4 regions of the Streptomyces sp. NPDC058685 genome follow, and region 4 is predicted to be linked to each of the others. Evidence: riboswitches for the same ligand, from Rfam matches in the RefSeq annotation. Region 4 holds a riboswitch; each other region holds the start of a gene.

Region 1 (4,205 bases), on a different contig from region 4:
CGCCGTGTCTCCCGGTTCTGGCACAGCAAGGCCGTCCGTGCCGGGGTGCTGATCACGCTCCTCGCCCTGTCGGGCCTCGTCATCCTGTCGCTCGTACGGGAGCAGACCGGCACCCAGGGTTTCCTGGTCGGCCTCGGCCTGGCGACCCTGCCGGTCCCCCTGCTCACCGCCGCGTTCCGCTGGCTGGACCGGGTCGAGCCGGGCCCCTGGCGGAACCTTCTGTTCGCCTTCGCCTGGGGCGCCTTCGCCGCCGCCCTCGTGGCGATCATCGCGAACACCTTCGCGACGCAGTGGATAGCCACCGCCACAGCCGACCCCACGGGCGCGGACACACTGGGCGCGACGGTCATCGCGCCGGTCGTCGAGGAGAGTGCGAAGGCCGCGGCGATCCTGCTGATCTTCCGTTTCCGCCGACAGGACTTCCGCGGGATCGTCGATGGGGTCGTGGTCGCCGGGTTCACCGCGACGGGCTTCGCGTTCACGGAGAACATCCTCTATCTGGGCAACGCGTTCGGCGAGGACCAGCAGATGGGCTTCTCCGGGATCGCGTCCGTGACCGCGGCGACGTTCTTCGTACGGATCGTCATGTCCCCGTTCGCCCACCCGCTTTTCACGGTGCTGACCGGCATCGGCTTCGGTGTCGCGGCACTGGCCTCACGGCGCATGCGGGTCCGGCGCATCGTCCTGCCGCTGCTCGGTCTGGCGCTGGCGATGGGCATGCACGCGCTGTGGAACGGCTCGACGTCCCTGTTCGGCCCGTGGGGCTTCTATCTCGTGTACGGGGCGTTCATGGTGCCCGTCTTCGGGCTGCTGACCTGGCTCACGATATGGAGCCGGCAGCGGGAACTGCGGACGATAGCCACCGAGTTGCCGGCCTACGCCGCGGCCGGATGGCTGTCGGCGGACCAGCCGCCCGCCCTCTCGTCGATGCGGGCGCGCACCCTCGCGCGGGACGTCGCGCGGCGTATGCACGGGCCGACCGCGGCGCACGCGGTGTCGGAGTACCAGCATTTCGCGACCTCGCTGGCGTTTCTGCGCCATCGGGCCCACCGGGGCGCGGCGGACCCGGACTTCGTGGAGCGCGAGCAGGAGCTGCTGCATCACCTGTGGCAGCGCAGGGACGTGGCCGCACCGGCGCTGACGTACGCGGCACGGGCCACCGGGCGGGTGCGTGTGCCGCCTCCGCACCGCGACTACGGCGCGTACAACCCGTACCGGACCTGACCGCGCACCGGTGGGCGACCGCGTCCTGCCCGCTCCCGGGAGAACCGGGCGCAGCAAAAACCGGCAGTCCTGGCGTCGGGGGGTGAGCGCCAGGACTGCCGGGGATCGAGATGCGCGGGAACTGTCCCGCAGGATCAGGGAGTCAGGCCCTTGTCCCGCAGCCAGGCCATCGGGTCGATGCCCGAGCCGCCGGCGGTGTGGACCTCGAGGTGCAGGTGCGCGCCCGTCACGTTGCCCGTGGCGCCGACGCGGCCGATCGTCTCGCCGGTCGCGACCTTCTGGCCGGCGCTCGCGGTCATCGACGACAGGTGCGCGTACCAGACCTCGGTGCCGTCCTCGAGTTCGAGAACGATGCGGTAGCCGTACGAGCCGGACCAGCCCGCCGACTTCACGGTGCCGTTGTGCACGGCCTTGACCGGCGTACCCGTCGGGGCGGCGAAGTCCAGGCCGGTGTGCTGGCCGGAGGACCACAGGGAGCCGGACTCGCCGTACGTGGAGGTGATCGTGTACGAGGAGGTGGGGAGCGAGTAGCTCTTGGCCAGCTGCGCGAGACGCTCTGCCTCCGCCTTGGCCTTCGCCTCGTCCTCTGCCTTCTTCTTCGCGGCGGCGGCCTTCGCGGCCACCTCTTCCGCCTTCTTCTTCGCCGCGGCCTCGGCCTTGTCCGCCGCGGCCTTCGCGGCCGCCGCCCTGGCCGACTCCTCAGCCTTGGCCTGCTGCTGCTCGGCCTGCTGGAGGATGCGGGAGCGCAGCGCCTCGCCGGCACCGCCCTGGTCGGTGTCGGAAGCGGTGTCGGCGTAGGCGATGCCCATCGCCGAGTACGTGGCCGCCTCGTCCACGACGTCCGAGGAGTCGTCGGACATGAAAGAACCGACGCCGGGAAGGGACTTGGCGTCGGGCAGATTGTCCGAGAGCGCGTCGGGAAGGGATATGGAGACCGCGGGTTTGTCCTGCGCCGTCGCGATGCCGCCCGCGCCGACCGCGGCGATCACGCCGACGCCGAGCACGGTGGAGCTACGGGCAAGTCCGCCGCGCTGCTTGGCGACACGGTGCCGACCGCGCACCGGACGGACGGAGTCCTCGGTGGGGTTCCACTCTTCGAGGGACCGCTCCGCGCCCTCCGCACCGAAGAAGTCATTGGCGAAGGGTGCTTCTGGGGCAGGCCTGTTGGACGCCACTGAGGCGTGCTCCTTTCCTTCCTTCTCGCCTACCGGGTTAGCTGACGGGTTCGGAGCAGGAAGGTCTCCTACGAGCGCCACCCGCCGCGGAAGTCGCGGTGGAAGGTGCCCGATTCACCCCAAGGATTGGTTCCCCGGTTCCCTTGCGGAATTCGGCGCACGCGCACGGCGCCGTCCTGACGACGGCTGGGACGACCGCGCTGCGTTATCGAACGTTAATAGACGCGAGGACCGTATTCCAAGCTGTTCCGGGTGATCGTTAACGACTTCCCACGGGACCAATCGGGACACAAGCAGCCGGATTCGGGCGACTTGATCGCCCTTCGGGCCGCGGAACATTACTGACGGGTCGTCACATGGTATGCGGAGGGGGATCTTCCCACTACGCAGCGTGCCCAGCCACCAGAGCGGACCGGGCGGGCAAGACGTCCGCTCGGTTCCGCGAAGGGCTGCGACCGCCACACAGCTCATCCGGGCAAGCCCACCGACACGTCTCGGCGCACCCACCCGGCTCAAGCCGAACCAACCCACCAACACGGTCTTCGGCACACCCACCGGCTCAGGCGAACGAGGCCAGAATCGTCACGGCGTACCCGACCCCACCCCCACGCACACAGCCTCGTACGGCGAGACGTCCCAGCCGGCCCCGAGGTGCCGACGCCCCTCACGCGGGCGGCACGACCTTCACCGTCCTGCGGCGCTCCGGCTGCCCCTCCGCGGGCCGGGCGACCGCCAGCAGTGCCATGTCGTCCTTCGAACCACCTCCGGTGTACCGGCGCACGTCGTCGACGAGCGCGTCGAGCAGTTCGTCGGGCCCGGGGAAGAGCCGCCCCGAGAGCCGCGCGCCGGGATCGTAGAACTCACCGGCCGCGTTGCGCGCCTCGCTGACACCGTCCGTGTAGAGCAGCAGGGTCGCTCCCGTCGGCAGCGGATACTCCACCGCCTGGTCCGGCCAGACCTCCAGATCGCCCATGCCGAGCGGCAGCGCGGCCCTCGACGGCGCCAGGAATTCCAGGTCGCCGTCGGCGTGCAGCAGGATCGGTTCCGGGTGGCCGCGGTTCACCAGCCGGACGATTCCGGCACCGCGCGGGATCTCTCCCAGTACGGCGGTGGTGAAGCCCTCGACCGCGTCCAGGCTGTCCCGGCGCGTGCCCTCGCGCGCCAGCGCCCGCTCGAGGCGCTGCGCGACGCCCTCCAGGGAGCTCTCCTGCTCGGCCGCCTCCCGGAACGCGCCGATGACGACGGCCACCGCCTCGACGGCCTCCAACCCCTTGCCCCGCACATCGCCGACCACCAGCCGCACCCCGAAGGGCGTCTCCTGCACGGCGAACAGGTCGCCGCCGATGAACGCGTCGGCGAGCGCGGCCTCGTACCGTGCCGCGACGTGCAGCCCGCCGATCCGGTCGGCGGGCGTGGGCAGCACGGCACGCTGCGCGGTCTCGGCGATGACCCGGGCGGAGGCGAGACGCTCACCGCTGCGTCTGACGACGGTGTTGATGAGCAGCGCGAGCCCGGAGACGGTGATGAGCGTGAAGACCTCGGTGTATGCCGTGACCTCGTCGACGGTGCGGTTGTAGAAGTGCAGCCCGAGCACCGCGAGGGTCGCCGTGATGCCCGTCACCAGCGTGGTGAGCCAGGAGAAGAACGGAGCGGCGACCAGCGGAGCGGCGGCGAACATCGGCACGGCCGTGAACTGCGCCGGGGTCGCCAGGTCGAAGACCAGCCCACCGATGATCATCAGGGTGGGGAGGGCACGGAGGAAGCGGCGGGCGCCGTACACACGACTCTGCTGGAACTGCGCCAACG
Region 2 (4,205 bases), on a different contig from region 4:
TGCAGGACCTTCCAGCCCGCCCAGTCGTCCTCGAACAGCGGGTCCTCGATGGAGACCAGCGGGTAGGAGGCGACGAGCTCCTCGTAGTACTCGGTCATCTCGGCGGCCGAGCGGGACTTGCCCTCGAACTCGTACGTGCCGTCCTTGTAGAACTCGGACGCGGCGACGTCGAGCGCGAGCGCGATGTCCTTGCCGGGGGCGTAGCCGGCTTCCTTGATGGCCTCGAGGATCAGGTCCAGCGCGGCGCGGTTGGAGTCGAGGTTCGGCGCGAAGCCGCCCTCGTCGCCGAGACCGGTCGACAGACCCTTGGTCTTCAGCACCTTCTTCAGGGTGTGGTAGACCTCGGCGCCCCAGCGCAGGGCCTCGGAGAAGGACTCCGCGCCGATCGGTGCGATCATGAACTCCTGGATGTCCACGTTGGAGTCGGCGTGCGAGCCGCCGTTCAGGATGTTCATCATCGGAACGGGCAGCAGGTGCGCGTTCGGGCCGCCCAGGTAGCGGAAGAGCGGCAGGTCGGAGGCCTCGGAGGCGGCGTGGGCCACGGCGAGCGAGACGCCGAGGATGGCGTTGGCGCCGAGCGAGGACTTGTCCGGGGTGGCGTCCAGGTCGAACATCGCCTGGTCGATCAGGCGCTGCTCGGTGGCGTCGTAGCCGACGAGCTCCGGGCCGATCTGCTCGATGACGGCGAGGACGGCCTTCTCGACACCCTTGCCCTGGTAGCGGTTCTGGTCACCGTCGCGGAGCTCGAGAGCCTCGAACGCACCGGTGGATGCGCCGGACGGAACTGCAGCACGACCCGTGCTGCCGTCGTCGAGGCCAACCTCGACCTCGACCGTGGGGTTGCCTCGGGAGTCCAGGATTTCCCGGGCTACGACGACGTCGATGGACGGCACGAGCATCTCCTTCTGGGATGTGACGCTTGGAGTGCAGGGTCTCATTGGCCTTGCGGCACGAGCCTAACCGGCGGCGGGGCATCAGCCGCCCGATGCCCGCCTCCTGGGACGAAAAAGGGCATGAACAGCGGGTGCTGGGGACAAAACGCCCCCAATCTACCCATGGGTAACAGAGAGAACCCCGGCCCGGCGCGTACGGGGGATGCGCTCCGGACCGGGGTGGTCTGTTTCCCCGGGGGGAGTGTCCGCGAAGCGCCGTCCTCCGCCCGAAGGGCGAACCGGACGAGACCTCGGGGACACCACAGGCGGGCCGGCGCTCGCGCGCCGGCCCGTGCGGGGTCAGCTCAGGTGGAGCTGCTGACCCGGGTGGATCACGTCGGCGTCGGTGACGACGCCCTTGTTCAGGTCGAACAGCTTCTTCCAGCCGCCCTTGACCTTCTCGGCCTTGGCGATCTTACTGAGGGTGTCACCGGCCTTGACCTTGTACTCGCCGTCGCCCTTCTTGAAGGACTTGGCGGCCGGCTTCGAGGACTTCGCCGGGGCGGGGGCCTCGGAGCGCTCGGAGCGGGTGGTCGGGGCCTCGGCGCGCTGCTGCGGCTGGGCTTCCTGCGCGGAGCCGGCGTCGTTGGCGGCGTTGGACAGGTTCACGCCGCAGTTCGGCCATGCACCCTTGCCCTGGCCCGCGAGGACCTTCTCGGCTATCTGGATCTGCTGCGCCTTCGAGGCCTGGTCGGCGGTCGAGGCGAACTGGGTACCGCCGTACGCGGCCCAGGTGGAGGCGGAGAACTGCAGGCCGCCGTAGTACCCGTTACCCGTGTTGATCGACCAGTTGCCGCCGGCCTCGCACTGCGCGACCTGGTCCCACTCGGACGTGGTCGCGGCGGAGGCGGTGGTGGCGCCGAGCAGCGGGGCGGCGACTGCCGCACCGGTGACACCGGCGAGCGTGGCGATACGGGTGGCCTTGGACGGGCGACGGTGCTTGGCCTTGCCGGAAAACAGCATGGAACATCTCTCTCACCGACGCCTACGAGGTGAGCTGTCGGGTTCGGGCCAAGTGAGTTGCCCGGCCGCGCAGTCGTGCGCACGGCTCCACCCCAAGCCGGTACCCGCAGTTCATCCTCAACTGCCGGGGCCGGCGCTTACCTTGGTTCCCCCGCTCCTGCCTACGGCGCATACGCGTCGACTACTCCCCCCGACCGACGGCAGGATTCGGCGTGACGGTCAGCGGTGCCCGCGATGGCGAACGGTTCAGACCGTAAACACAGAGCTCCCCGATGTTCAAAGACGAACATCGGGGAGAAAACGCCCATCCCGCCCCTCCGGGACCATGCGTTTCTGCAGGTCGAGGGCGGAATGCCCCGTTCCGCCGGGCAAGATGGGCGAGTTGCCGCAAAGAGACCCTTGTCTCAGTTGCACGATTCGGACAAAGGCGCCTGTACTGCCCCTACTTCAGGTCGAGCTCCAGGCTCTGGCCAGGCAGGATCAGGTCGGGGTCGTCACCGACGGTCTCCGCGTTCGCCTTGTAAAGGGAACTCCACCCTCCGGGCAGCTTCTGCGCGGTCGCGATGGCCGACAGGGAGTCGCCGGGGCGGACGGTGTACGAACCGGGCGCGGCCTCCGCGTCGTTCGTCTCGGCCGGCTTGCCGGCCTCATCGGCCGCGCCCTCGCCGTCGCGTGCCGCATCGTCACCTCGCGAGGCGTGACGCCCCGCTTCACGCTCATTGCCCGTATTGCCCGGCTCGGCCGTTCCGGTCGACCCGGTCGCCTCCGGCTCCGTCGGCTCGGCGGCGGGTTCGCCGCGGTGCTTGCCGGTGGCGCTGCCGCTGTCGCCGGTCCCGCTGTTGCCGATGCCCTGTGTCGGCGCCGGGGCGGGCTCGGCCGTCTCGGAGGGCGAGGCGGACTTCGAGGGCGCCAGCGAGGCGAGGGGGTCGTCGGACGTCGCACCCTGCTCCGCGGGGGCCGAGGCGCCCGGGTCGACACCGGCGCCGGTGCCGCCCTGCGTCAGCCCGGCGATGCCCGCGCAGGTCGCCCAGGCTTCGGGGCCCTGGGCCTCCAGGACCTTCTCGGCGACGGCTATCTGCTGGGAGCGGCTGGCGAGGTCGGCGCGGTCCGCGTAGTCCGTGCCGCCGAAGTCCTCCCACGTCTCCTGGGCGATCTGCAGACCGCCGTAGTAGCCGTTGTCCATGTCGGCGCTCCACTGGCCGCCGCTCTCGCAGGCCGCCACGCGGTCCCAGGTGGCGGCGTCGGCGGCGGAGGCCGAACCCGCACCGAGAAGGGGGATCGCGATGGCCGATCCCGTCACCCCTGCCGCGACAACGATGGCCGGAGCCTGACGGGGACGACGGTGACGACCTTGGCCGGAAAGCATGCGGGTGCCCTTCGAGTGACTACAGAACAACTGATGTCTTCTGAGACGACCGTGAAAGTAGCCGGATTCGATCGTGTGTCACAAGTCGATGCAGCGGAGATCACGTGAAAGTCACAGTCTTGACGGGTCGTCAGCTGCGTCCAGGTGTGAACTCAACGGGCAGGCTTCGCAATCCACGCATAATGAGACCTCCGCGCCAGCGCAAATCGGCCGGATCGCCCGCAAGCCGCAAGTCCGGCATTCTCCGGAGCAGCGTGGCGATCGCGGTCTGTCCCTCCAGCCGGGCCAGCGGTGCGCCGAGGCAGTAGTGGATGCCGTGCCCGTAACCGAGGTGCTGGTTGTCGCGCCGGGAGAGGTCGAGCGCGTCGGGGTCCGTGAACCGCTCCGGGTCCCGGTCGGCGGCCGCGAGCACCACGAGCACCGGGTCGCCCGAGGCGATCTCCTGGCCGCCGATGACGAGGGACTCCGTGGCGAAGCGCCAGGTGGCGAGCTCCACGGGGCCGTCGTAGCGCAGGAGTTCCTCCACGCCGGTCTCCAGCAGCGCGCTCTCCCCGGCGGCGAGGGAGGCCTGCAGCCGCTCGCGCTGCTCCGGGTGGCGCAGCAGCGCGTACACACCGTTCCCGATGAGGTTCACCGTCGTCTCGAAACCGGCGAACAGCAGGATGAAGGCCATCGCGGCGGCCTCGTTCTCGGTGAGGTGCTCGCCGTGGTCGCTCGCCCGGATCAGCCCGGAGATCAGATCGTCGCCGGGATCCTCACGCTTGCGGTGGATCAGCTCGGCGAGATACCCCCGCATCTTCTTCACCGACCGCGCGACACCTCCGCGCGGGCCGCCGCCGTGACGGATCATCATGCCCGCCCAGTCCCGGAAGTCGTCCTGGTCCTCCGGCGGGACACCGAGCAGATCGCAGATGGCGTAGATGGGGAGCGGAAAGGCGAACTCG
Region 3 (4,205 bases), on a different contig from region 4:
TCCGGGTAGTCCTCCTCGAACTGGAGGATGTTGCGGATGGTCGCGCCGCGGAAGGCGTAGATCGACTGGTCGGCGTCGCCGACGACGCACAGCTCGGCGGGGGGCAGGTCCTCCTGCCCGGTGCCCACCAGCTCGCGTACGAGCGTGTACTGAGCGTGGTTGGTGTCCTGGTACTCGTCCACCAGCACATGCCGGAAGCGCCGCTGGTAGTGCTCGGCGACGTCCGGGAACGCCTGGAGCAGATGGACGGTGGTCATGATGATGTCGTCGAAGTCCAGGGCGTTGGCCTCGCGCAGCCGCGCCTGGTACATCCGGTACGCCTCGGCCAGCGTCTTCTCGAAGCCTCCCCCGGAGCCCTCGGCCTCGCTGCCCCCGCCGACCTGGTCGGCGTAGCTCTCCTCGTCGATCAGTTCGTTCTTGAGGTTCGAGATCTTGGCACTGAAGGCCTTCGGCGGGAACTTCTTGGGGTCGAGATCGAGATCACGGCAGACGAGCGCCATCAGTCGCTTGGAGTCGGCCGCGTCGTAGATCGAGAACGACGAGGTGAAGCCGAGCTTCTTGGACTCCCGGCGCAGGATGCGGACGCAGGCGCTGTGGAAGGTCATGACCCACATGGCGTTGGCGCGCGGGCCGACCAGCTGCTCGACGCGCTCCTTCATCTCGCCGGCGGCCTTGTTGGTGAAGGTGATCGCCAGTATCTGGCCGGGGTGGACGCTGCGCGTCCCCAGCAGATGGGCGATGCGGTGTGTGAGCACACGGGTCTTGCCGGAACCGGCGCCGGCCACGATGAGCAGCGGCGATCCGGTGTGCACCACGGCGGCGCGCTGCTGTTCGTTCAGTCCGTCCAGCAGGGCGGCGGGGTCCACGATCGTGCGCGGGGCGCCGTTGCCGTGGTGGGCGTCCCGGGCCGGGGGCACGTCGAACGCGCCCTGGAAGAGATCGTCCGGGATCTCCTCTCCGGGCCCGTCTCCGGGCTCCTCGGGGTGCGGCGGGGGCTCCTCCGAGGTGTGCTGGAGGTTCGCCAGGAAGCTGTCGTCAAAGAGGCTGCTCATCGCTTTACGAGTCTAGGCCGCGGCACTGACAGCTCGCGGCCGCATTGCCATACGGCCGCCGCGACCCCGCCGAGAGGCGTGGCGGCTCCGGTCCGAGCGCCGGAGCGGTGCGATGCGATGCGATGCGTCGGTGCGTCGGCGCGTTCGAAGCCGTACGCCCGCTCCCGTACCACCGATGCGCCCAATCCCGCACGACTCCGGCAACACTCTGCACCTTTTCGAACGCAATGGGTCATCTGGCGAGCACGCCGACCACCCGATCGATAAGGTCACGAAAATGTATCGGGCATATCGAACATCAACCTTCACAGGAGCCACACGAGTTGGTTAGCGTGCTCGATCAGGCAGCCCGTCCCCCGCGGCGATCCACGCCAAACGGGCAGTCAGCGCCGAATTCGAGCTTTTCCCAAGGAAGTTCGGAACCGGGGACCCACCATGCACAACCGGGGTGAATCGGACCAGCACCAGCACGGTCCGTAGGGCGATCTTCCGTTCCGCCCGAACCCGACAGCTAACCCGGTAGGCGGTCAACGGAAGAAGGAGATGTCGGCCTTGGCGTCGCATCGCAAAACGCGAAGTCGAACCGTGAAGACCTCCCCCGCCGTCGGTTTCACGACGGCAGCCCTCGCATCCGTCACGCTGCTGTCGACGCAGAGCGCCGACGCGGCGCCGAGCGACCCGAAGCCGTCGGTCGAAGAGGTGCAGAAGAAGGTCGACGACCTGTACCGGCAGGCCGGCACCGAGACGCAGAAGTACAACCAGGCGAAAGAGGCGACGGAGGAGAAGCGGCAGCAGGTCGGCAAGCTCCTCGACGAGAACGCGCAGCGCACGGAGAAGCTGAACGAGTCCCGCCAGGTGCTCGGCAACTACGCGGCCGCGCAGTACCGCACGGGCGCGGTCGCCCCGACCGCCGCGCTGCTCTTCGCGGACAGCCCTCAGCAGTACTTCGACCAGACCCAGCTGATGGACCGCATGACGGACCGTCAGCGGGATGTGATCGCCGACTACGAGACCCAGCGGGCGGCCGCCGCCAAGCAGCGGGCCACGGCGACCGAGAGCCTGGAGTCCCTCACCCGGTCGCAGCGGGCGCTGCGCACCAGCAAGCAGGACGTGCAGGCAAAGCTCGCCGAGGCGCGTGAGCTGCTGTCGAAGCTGACCGCCGAGGAGAAGGCGCGGCTGGCCGCGATCGAGCGCGAGAAGGCGGAGGAGGCCCGCCGCAAGGCGGAGCAGAAGGCCGAACAGGAGGCGAAGGCCGAGGCGGAGCGGCAGCGCCGGGAGAAGGAGCGCGAGCAGAACCAGGGCGGCGGCACGGGCACGGTGCCCGGGACCGGCACGGGTTCCGGTTCCGGTTCTTCCGACGGCACCTCCACCGCCAAGGCCGCCAAGGTCCTCGACTTCGCGCGCGCCCAGATCGGCAAGCCGTACGTCTGGGGTGCGGCCGGCCCCAGCTCGTACGACTGCTCGGGGCTGACGCAGGCCGCCTGGAAGACCGCGGGCGTGAGCCTGCCGCGCACCACCTGGGACCAGGTGAAGACCGGCAAGCGGATCGAGACGAAGGATCTGCTCCCGGGGGACCTGGTCTTCTTCTACGACGACATCAGCCATGTGGGCATCTACATCGGCGACGGCAAGATGATCCACGCCCCGAAGCCGGGGGCGAACGTCCGCGAGGAGTCGATCTTCTACATGCCGATCTACGGCAGCGTTCGCCCGGCCTGAGCCGGCCGCACACCGGACGCCCGGGCCCGAGGGTGCCCGGGCGTTCTCATGCCCGGAGCGCCCGGAACGCGCGGAGCACCCGGAGCACCAGAGCCGCGCCCGGCGCCCTCATGTCCGGCGCGGCGCGCTCACGTCCAGAGCGTGGCGATGAAGATGTTCGCGACCGTCAGCCCGCCCACCGCGGCGAACAGCGGCTTCTCCACCGACTCCTCGTCCCGCTTGACGTAGACCAGACCCAGGATCACCACCAGCACCGCCAGCTTGATGCCGATCTTGAGGTTGTTCACCGTCTGGTCGTCCGCCTGGTTGAGGCCCACCAGCGCCACACCGGTGACGAGCATCGTCAGCGCACCGTGCAGCATCGCCGGGCCGAAGCGCGCCGTCCCCTCGGACATCGCCTTCATCTGCGTGAGGAAGCCGCCCAGCAGGGCCGCGATACCGATGATGTGCAGGGCGACGAAGGCATTGATGAGTACGTCCATGCGGCGGAGCCTAACTCCCGCCATATCACCCCCTTCAGGCCGGGTGAGCCTCATTCGGCACATCGGTCACAGCGGTGCGGAGAAAGGACGTGTGCGGGCCGGATCGGCTTGCAGAAAGCGCAGCAAGATGTCCACCTTCGGGCACATTCGGTCCTTGCGTCTCCCTGCCGTGACCCCCAGGTTTAGCGTCCTGCCTCAGATGACCGACTCCCCACCGCCGCCGCAGCACCGGGCGGCAGTCGGCCGTCACGCCGAGAGATCCGGCGGCGGACCGCTCCCCTGTGCGGGCCGCCGCCGGACCCGGACCCGCAGGGATGACGGAAGGACGTACACGCACCCGTGGCCGCGCACCGGAAACCCAAGCAGCATCTCCTCTCCGGGCCCGCCGCCCGAACCGCAGCCACCATCGCGCTCGCAGGAGCGGCGTCGGCGACCGCCTTCGACGGAGTCGGCCACGCGGAACCCGCCCTCACACCGGCCCAGGTCAAGGACAAGGCGGACAAGCTGTACCACGAGGCAGAGGTGGCCACGGAGAAGTACAACGGGGCCAAGGAGCGGACCGCGGCGTTGCGTACATCGGTCGACCGGCTGCGCGACGAGGCCGCCCGCAGGACCGACCGCCTCAACTCCTCGCGCAACGCTCTCGGTTCGATCGCCACCGCTCAGTACCGCGCCGGGACCATCGACCCCGCCCTGCAACTCGCGCTCACCTCCGACCCCGACGAGTACCTGGAGCGGGCCGCGCTCGTCGAACGCACGGGTGAGCGGCAGGCCGCCGCGATCGCCGGAGTGCACCAGCAGCTCGTGGAGATCGACCGGCTGCGGGCACAGGCGGGCGAGCGGATGGAGAGCCTGAAGGACCGGCAGGCGGAACTGGCCCGCCACAAGGCGACCGTACAGAGCAAACTCTCGGCCGCCGAGCGGATGCTGGACCGGCTCACGGCCGAACAGC
Region 4 (4,205 bases):
CGCCCGCCGGCTCCGCGCCGAGCTGCCGGACCATGTCTATCTCTGGGTGAACGCGGCGGAGGGCCGCACCTGCACCGATGCCGAGGCCGCCGAGTGGAGCGAGCTCGACCCGCTGTTCGCCTACAGCCGCCATCCGCACCGCTCGGCCGGGCTGCCCTGCCGGACGGGCGAATCGGTCGTCTCGGTCGACGGCGACGGCACGGTACGGCGCTGCCACTTCGTCCCGGACGAGCTCGGGAACCTCTACGACGGCAGCTACCGGCAGGCGCTGCGCCCCCGCGCCTGCCCGCTGGCCGTCTGCGACTGCCACATCGGCTATGTCCACCTGGAGTCGTTGCCGTTGTACGACGTGTTCGCCGGCGGGGTGCTGGAGCGGATCCCGGCCCGGCCGGCCGCCCGGTAGCCGTTCCCCACCGCCCGCCTCACAGCGGCAGCAGGTCCGGCCGCTTCGCCTCGACATGGTCGCCCGAGCTCTCGCCGCGCAGCCTGCGGCCGATCCACGGCACCAGGTGCTCGCGTGCCCACTGGACGTTGTCCCGGCGCACCTCGAAGGGAGCGCGCGGCGGCAGGAGCGGCCACTCCTGGTCCGGGTCGGCGGGCACGTCGAGCCCGAGGACCTGGGCGGCGCGCAGGGCCACCCGGGTGTGCCCCTCGGGCGACAGGTGCAGCCGGTCGCCGTCCCACGCCCGCCTGTCCTGCACCGACTTGAGCGACCACAGGTCGAGCACGGGACAGTCGTAGCGGTCGGCGATGGCGCGGACATGGGCCGTGTACGTGGCGATCTTGCCGCGCAGATGGCGCAGCACCGGCACACCGCGGGTGTCGAAGCCGGTGGTGACCATCACCGTTCCGACCGCGCCGGTGAGGTCGGCGACGGCCCGCTCGAAGCGTTCGGCCACGTCGTCGGGGTCGCTGCCCGGGCGGATGATGTCGTTGCCGCCGGCGCAGAACGTCACCAGGTCCGGGGCGAGTTCCTGCGCCCGCGGCACCTGCTCCGCGACGATCTGGTCGAGCAGCCGGCCGCGCACGGCGAGGTTGGCGTAGCGGAAGGTGTGTTCGGGCATCCGGTCGTCGAGCAGGACCGCGAACCGGTCCGCCCAGCCGACGAACGCCCCGTCCGGTCCCGGGTCTCCGACGCCTTCGGTGAAGCTGTCACCGATCGCCGCGTACGACCCGATTGCGCCTGTTTCGTCTGTTCTCGAATCGTCTGCCACAAGGACTCATCCTGTCCTTACGGGTGTGACCTACGCGACCGTAAGGAGGGGTTGACGGTGCGTGATGTTTGCCACCGGTCAAGTTTCGACAAGCACGGAATACGCCGAATCCCCCCGCACCGCGAACAGGCGGTACGAGGGGATTCGGGCGTTATCGGCGCGTCAGAGAGAAACGCCGTGCTGGCGCAGGTACGACACCGGGTCCATGTCCGAGCCGTAGCTCGGGCCGGTGCGGATCTCGAAGTGCAGGTGCGGACCGCTGGAGTTGCCCGTGGAGCCGGAGAGGCCGATCTGCTGTCCGCCGCTCACGTTCTGGCCCGCGGAGACGGTCAGCGACGAGAGGTGGGCGTACTGGGAGTAGGTGCCGTCGGTGTGCTGGATGACGACCTCGTTGCCGTACGCACCACTCCACCCGGCGGAGACGACGCTGCCCGGGCCCACGGACTTGACCGTGGTGCCGGTGGACGCGGCGAAGTCGACACCGGTGTGGTAGCCGCTGGACCACATGGCGCCGGAGGCACGGTAGGGGGTCGTGACGGCGGCGGAGTCCAGCGGCGCGGAGTAGCCGGAGGCGTTCTCCTGCGGGGCGGACTCGGCCGAGTCGCTCGTCGAGGCCTTGGCGGCCGTGTCGCTCTGGCGGGACTCGCTGCGGGAGGCGCGGTCCTCGCTGTCCGAGGTCTTCGGCTTCGCGGGCGCGGCCTTCCGCGCCGGCTTCTCGGCGGGCTGACCCTCGGCCTTGGCGCCGATGGTGAGCTTGAGTCCCGGGTGGATCAGCGCGGGGTCGTCGCCGACGGCGGCACGGTTGTCCGCGTACAGCTTCTGCCAGCCGCCACGGACGTCGTGCTCGGCCGCGATCTTGGACAGATAGTCACCGGCGACGACGCGGTACGACGTGGGGGCGGCGGGCTTCTGCGCGGTGGAGGAGGCCGGAGCGGCGGCTGCCTTCTGCGGTGCGACCGCGGGGGCCGCGGCGGGAGCGGCCTTGTCCGCGGCGTGAGCGCCTGCCGCACCCATCAGCGGGAGGGCGATGGCTGCGCCACCGGTACCCGCGGCGACGAAACCGCGGGAGAGAGAACGGGACTTGGGACGGCGGTGCTTACCCTTTCCGGGCATGGCGCATTCCTCTCCGGCGCCGGCGAGGTGAGCTGTCGGGTTCGGGCTGGAGATGCCCGGTCACATGGCTGCGTGACTTCACCCCGAGCCGTCCGGAGCACCGGACGGCGTACTACCTGGGTCCCCCGCTCCTGCCACACGTGGGTGGGTGGGTATTCCGGTCGGCGGCAGGATTAGGCGGTCCGTCCGGATTTCCGTGACCGTAAGCGAGCATTGCGGACGGGAACAAGCCACCTCTTTTTCCGATCACGGGCCACATGCATATCGGACGGGAAATTCCGGTCACACTCCGTGGACGAAGGAGCGTCAACTTCCTTCTGGTGTCGCACTTCTGGCCGGTGGATCAGCCACGGTCCGTCACGAATGAGATCCTGCTCACGAGCCTTTTCCCATCTCCATTCCAGATGGGGCAGGCTATGGCGAACAGTTCAATTCGGACAGAAAACCCAGATGCAAAGAATGGTGAGCGGTATCAGCCAATTCGCCGCAACCTGATCACCGTGGCGTCCATGTCACCCTTCAGCCCGGTCTGCAGCCCGTGGTGCAGCAGCACCGATCCCCGGTGCACCTGCGCGGTGTCCTGGCACTCGTAGGCCGCGGCCGGGTCGAGGCCGCGCAGCCTCAGCCGCGGCGGCTGCTCGCCGTAGTGCTGCGCCTGGAGCCAGGCGAGGACGACGGTCTCGTCCCCGCGCAGGTACTGCACGGCACTGAGCCCGCCCTCCGGTGCCCGCAGCCGGTACAGGTCTCCGTGCTGCACGACCGGCCTGATCTTCTTGTAGAGCTCCACCCAGTCGCGCGCCTCGGCCAGCTCCTCCTCGGTCCACTCGGTCAGGTCGCCGCCGACCCCGAGCACCCCCGCCATCGCGCTCACGAAGCGGAAGCGCAGGCTGCTGAATCGCCCGTTGAGCTGGACGTTGGGGCTGTCGGTGACCCAGGCGGCCATCACCCGCGCGGGGTGGATCTGGGTGAAGCCGTCCTGGATGGCGAGCCGGTCCAGCGGGTCGGTGTTGTCCGAGGTCCACACCTGGTCGGTGCGGGAGAGGATCCCCAGATCGATCCGGCCGCCGCCGCCGGAGCAGGACTCGAACGCCACACCCGGGTGAGCGGCCCGCAGCCGCTCCAGGAGCGCGTAGAGGGCATCGACGTGTTCCACCCACAGCCGCTGCGGATAGTCCTCACCGGGCCAGCCGGCGTCCGTGAAGCAGCGGTTGAAGTCCCACTTCACATAGTCGATCGGTGCGCTGCCGAGCAGCGTGTGCAACTGCTCCCACAGGTAGTCCTGCACGTCCTTGCGGGCGAGGTTCAGGACCAGCTGATTGCGGAGCTCGGTCCTGGTCCGGCCCGGGTGGTACTGCACCCAGTCGGGATGCGCGCGATAGAGATCGCTGTCGGCGTTGACCATCTCCGGCTCGACCCAGATGCCGAACTGCATGCCCAGCTCGTGCACTTCGTCCGCGAGCGGCCGCAGGCCCTTCGGGAAGCGGTCCGGGTTGGGGGTCCAGTCGCCGAGGCCGGCGCGGTCACTCGTCCGCTGCCCGAACCAGGCGTCGTCGACCACGAACAGCTCGACGCCCATGTCCGCGGCCCGCCGGGCGAGCGCGCGCTGCTGGTCCTCCGAGATGTCGAAGTTGGTGGCCTCCCAGGAGTTGTAGAGCACGGGCCGGTCGGCGGCGGCGTCCGGGATCACTCGCGCGCGCTGCCACGAGTGCCAGGCACGGCTGGCGCCGCCGAACCCCTCGGCGCTCCACAGGCCGGCGAAGACGGGAGAGGTGTAGCTCTGCCCGGGAGCGAGCTTCAGCAGTCCGGAGTCGTCATAGCCGGCCCCGCCCGTGATCTGCACCAGGCCGTCGGGCAGCTGCTGGACGCTGATGCGCCAGG

The links. Region 4 has a riboswitch for cyclic di-AMP ahead of ACFWU3_RS03880 (peptidoglycan DD-metalloendopeptidase family protein). Riboswitches for the same ligand answer to the same signal wherever they lie in the genome.
Region 1: linked by a shared signal. The riboswitch ahead of ACFWU3_RS28740 (M23 family metallopeptidase) and the one ahead of ACFWU3_RS03880 (peptidoglycan DD-metalloendopeptidase family protein) in region 4 are both predicted to bind cyclic di-AMP.
Region 2: linked by a shared signal. The riboswitch ahead of ACFWU3_RS09265 (transglycosylase family protein) and the one ahead of ACFWU3_RS03880 (peptidoglycan DD-metalloendopeptidase family protein) in region 4 are both predicted to bind cyclic di-AMP.
Region 3: linked by a shared signal. The riboswitch ahead of ACFWU3_RS00940 (NlpC/P60 family protein) and the one ahead of ACFWU3_RS03880 (peptidoglycan DD-metalloendopeptidase family protein) in region 4 are both predicted to bind cyclic di-AMP.

What each region holds. Positions count from the first base shown of each region.
Region 1 covers NZ_JBHXSL010000047.1:16,714-20,918, forward strand. Annotated here, with positions in the region: gene ACFWU3_RS28735 (PrsW family intramembrane metalloprotease) at 1-1,224, shown strand, start outside; gene ACFWU3_RS28740 (M23 family metallopeptidase) at 1,359-2,399, opposite strand; cyclic di-AMP (ydaO/yuaA leader) riboswitch at 2,411-2,567, opposite strand; gene ACFWU3_RS28745 (PP2C family protein-serine/threonine phosphatase) at 3,064-4,203, opposite strand.
Region 2 covers NZ_JBHXSL010000007.1:200,194-204,398, reverse strand. Annotated here, with positions in the region: gene eno (phosphopyruvate hydratase) at 1-899, opposite strand, end outside; gene ACFWU3_RS09265 (transglycosylase family protein) at 1,233-1,895, opposite strand; cyclic di-AMP (ydaO/yuaA leader) riboswitch at 1,900-2,074, opposite strand; gene ACFWU3_RS09260 (transglycosylase family protein) at 2,338-3,261, opposite strand; gene ACFWU3_RS09255 (cytochrome P450) at 3,392-4,205, opposite strand, start outside.
Region 3 covers NZ_JBHXSL010000001.1:188,776-192,980, reverse strand. Annotated here, with positions in the region: gene pcrA (DNA helicase PcrA) at 1-1,052, opposite strand, end outside; cyclic di-AMP (ydaO/yuaA leader) riboswitch at 1,430-1,594, shown strand; gene ACFWU3_RS00940 (NlpC/P60 family protein) at 1,596-2,771, shown strand; gene ACFWU3_RS00935 (hypothetical protein) at 2,900-3,253, opposite strand; gene ACFWU3_RS00930 (NlpC/P60 family protein) at 3,593-4,205, shown strand, end outside.
Region 4 covers NZ_JBHXSL010000003.1:156,194-160,398, reverse strand. Annotated here, with positions in the region: gene ACFWU3_RS03890 (STM4011 family radical SAM protein) at 1-403, shown strand, start outside; gene ACFWU3_RS03885 (SGNH/GDSL hydrolase family protein) at 423-1,214, opposite strand; gene ACFWU3_RS03880 (peptidoglycan DD-metalloendopeptidase family protein) at 1,377-2,327, opposite strand; cyclic di-AMP (ydaO/yuaA leader) riboswitch at 2,332-2,484, opposite strand; gene ACFWU3_RS03875 (alpha-galactosidase) at 2,800-4,205, opposite strand, start outside.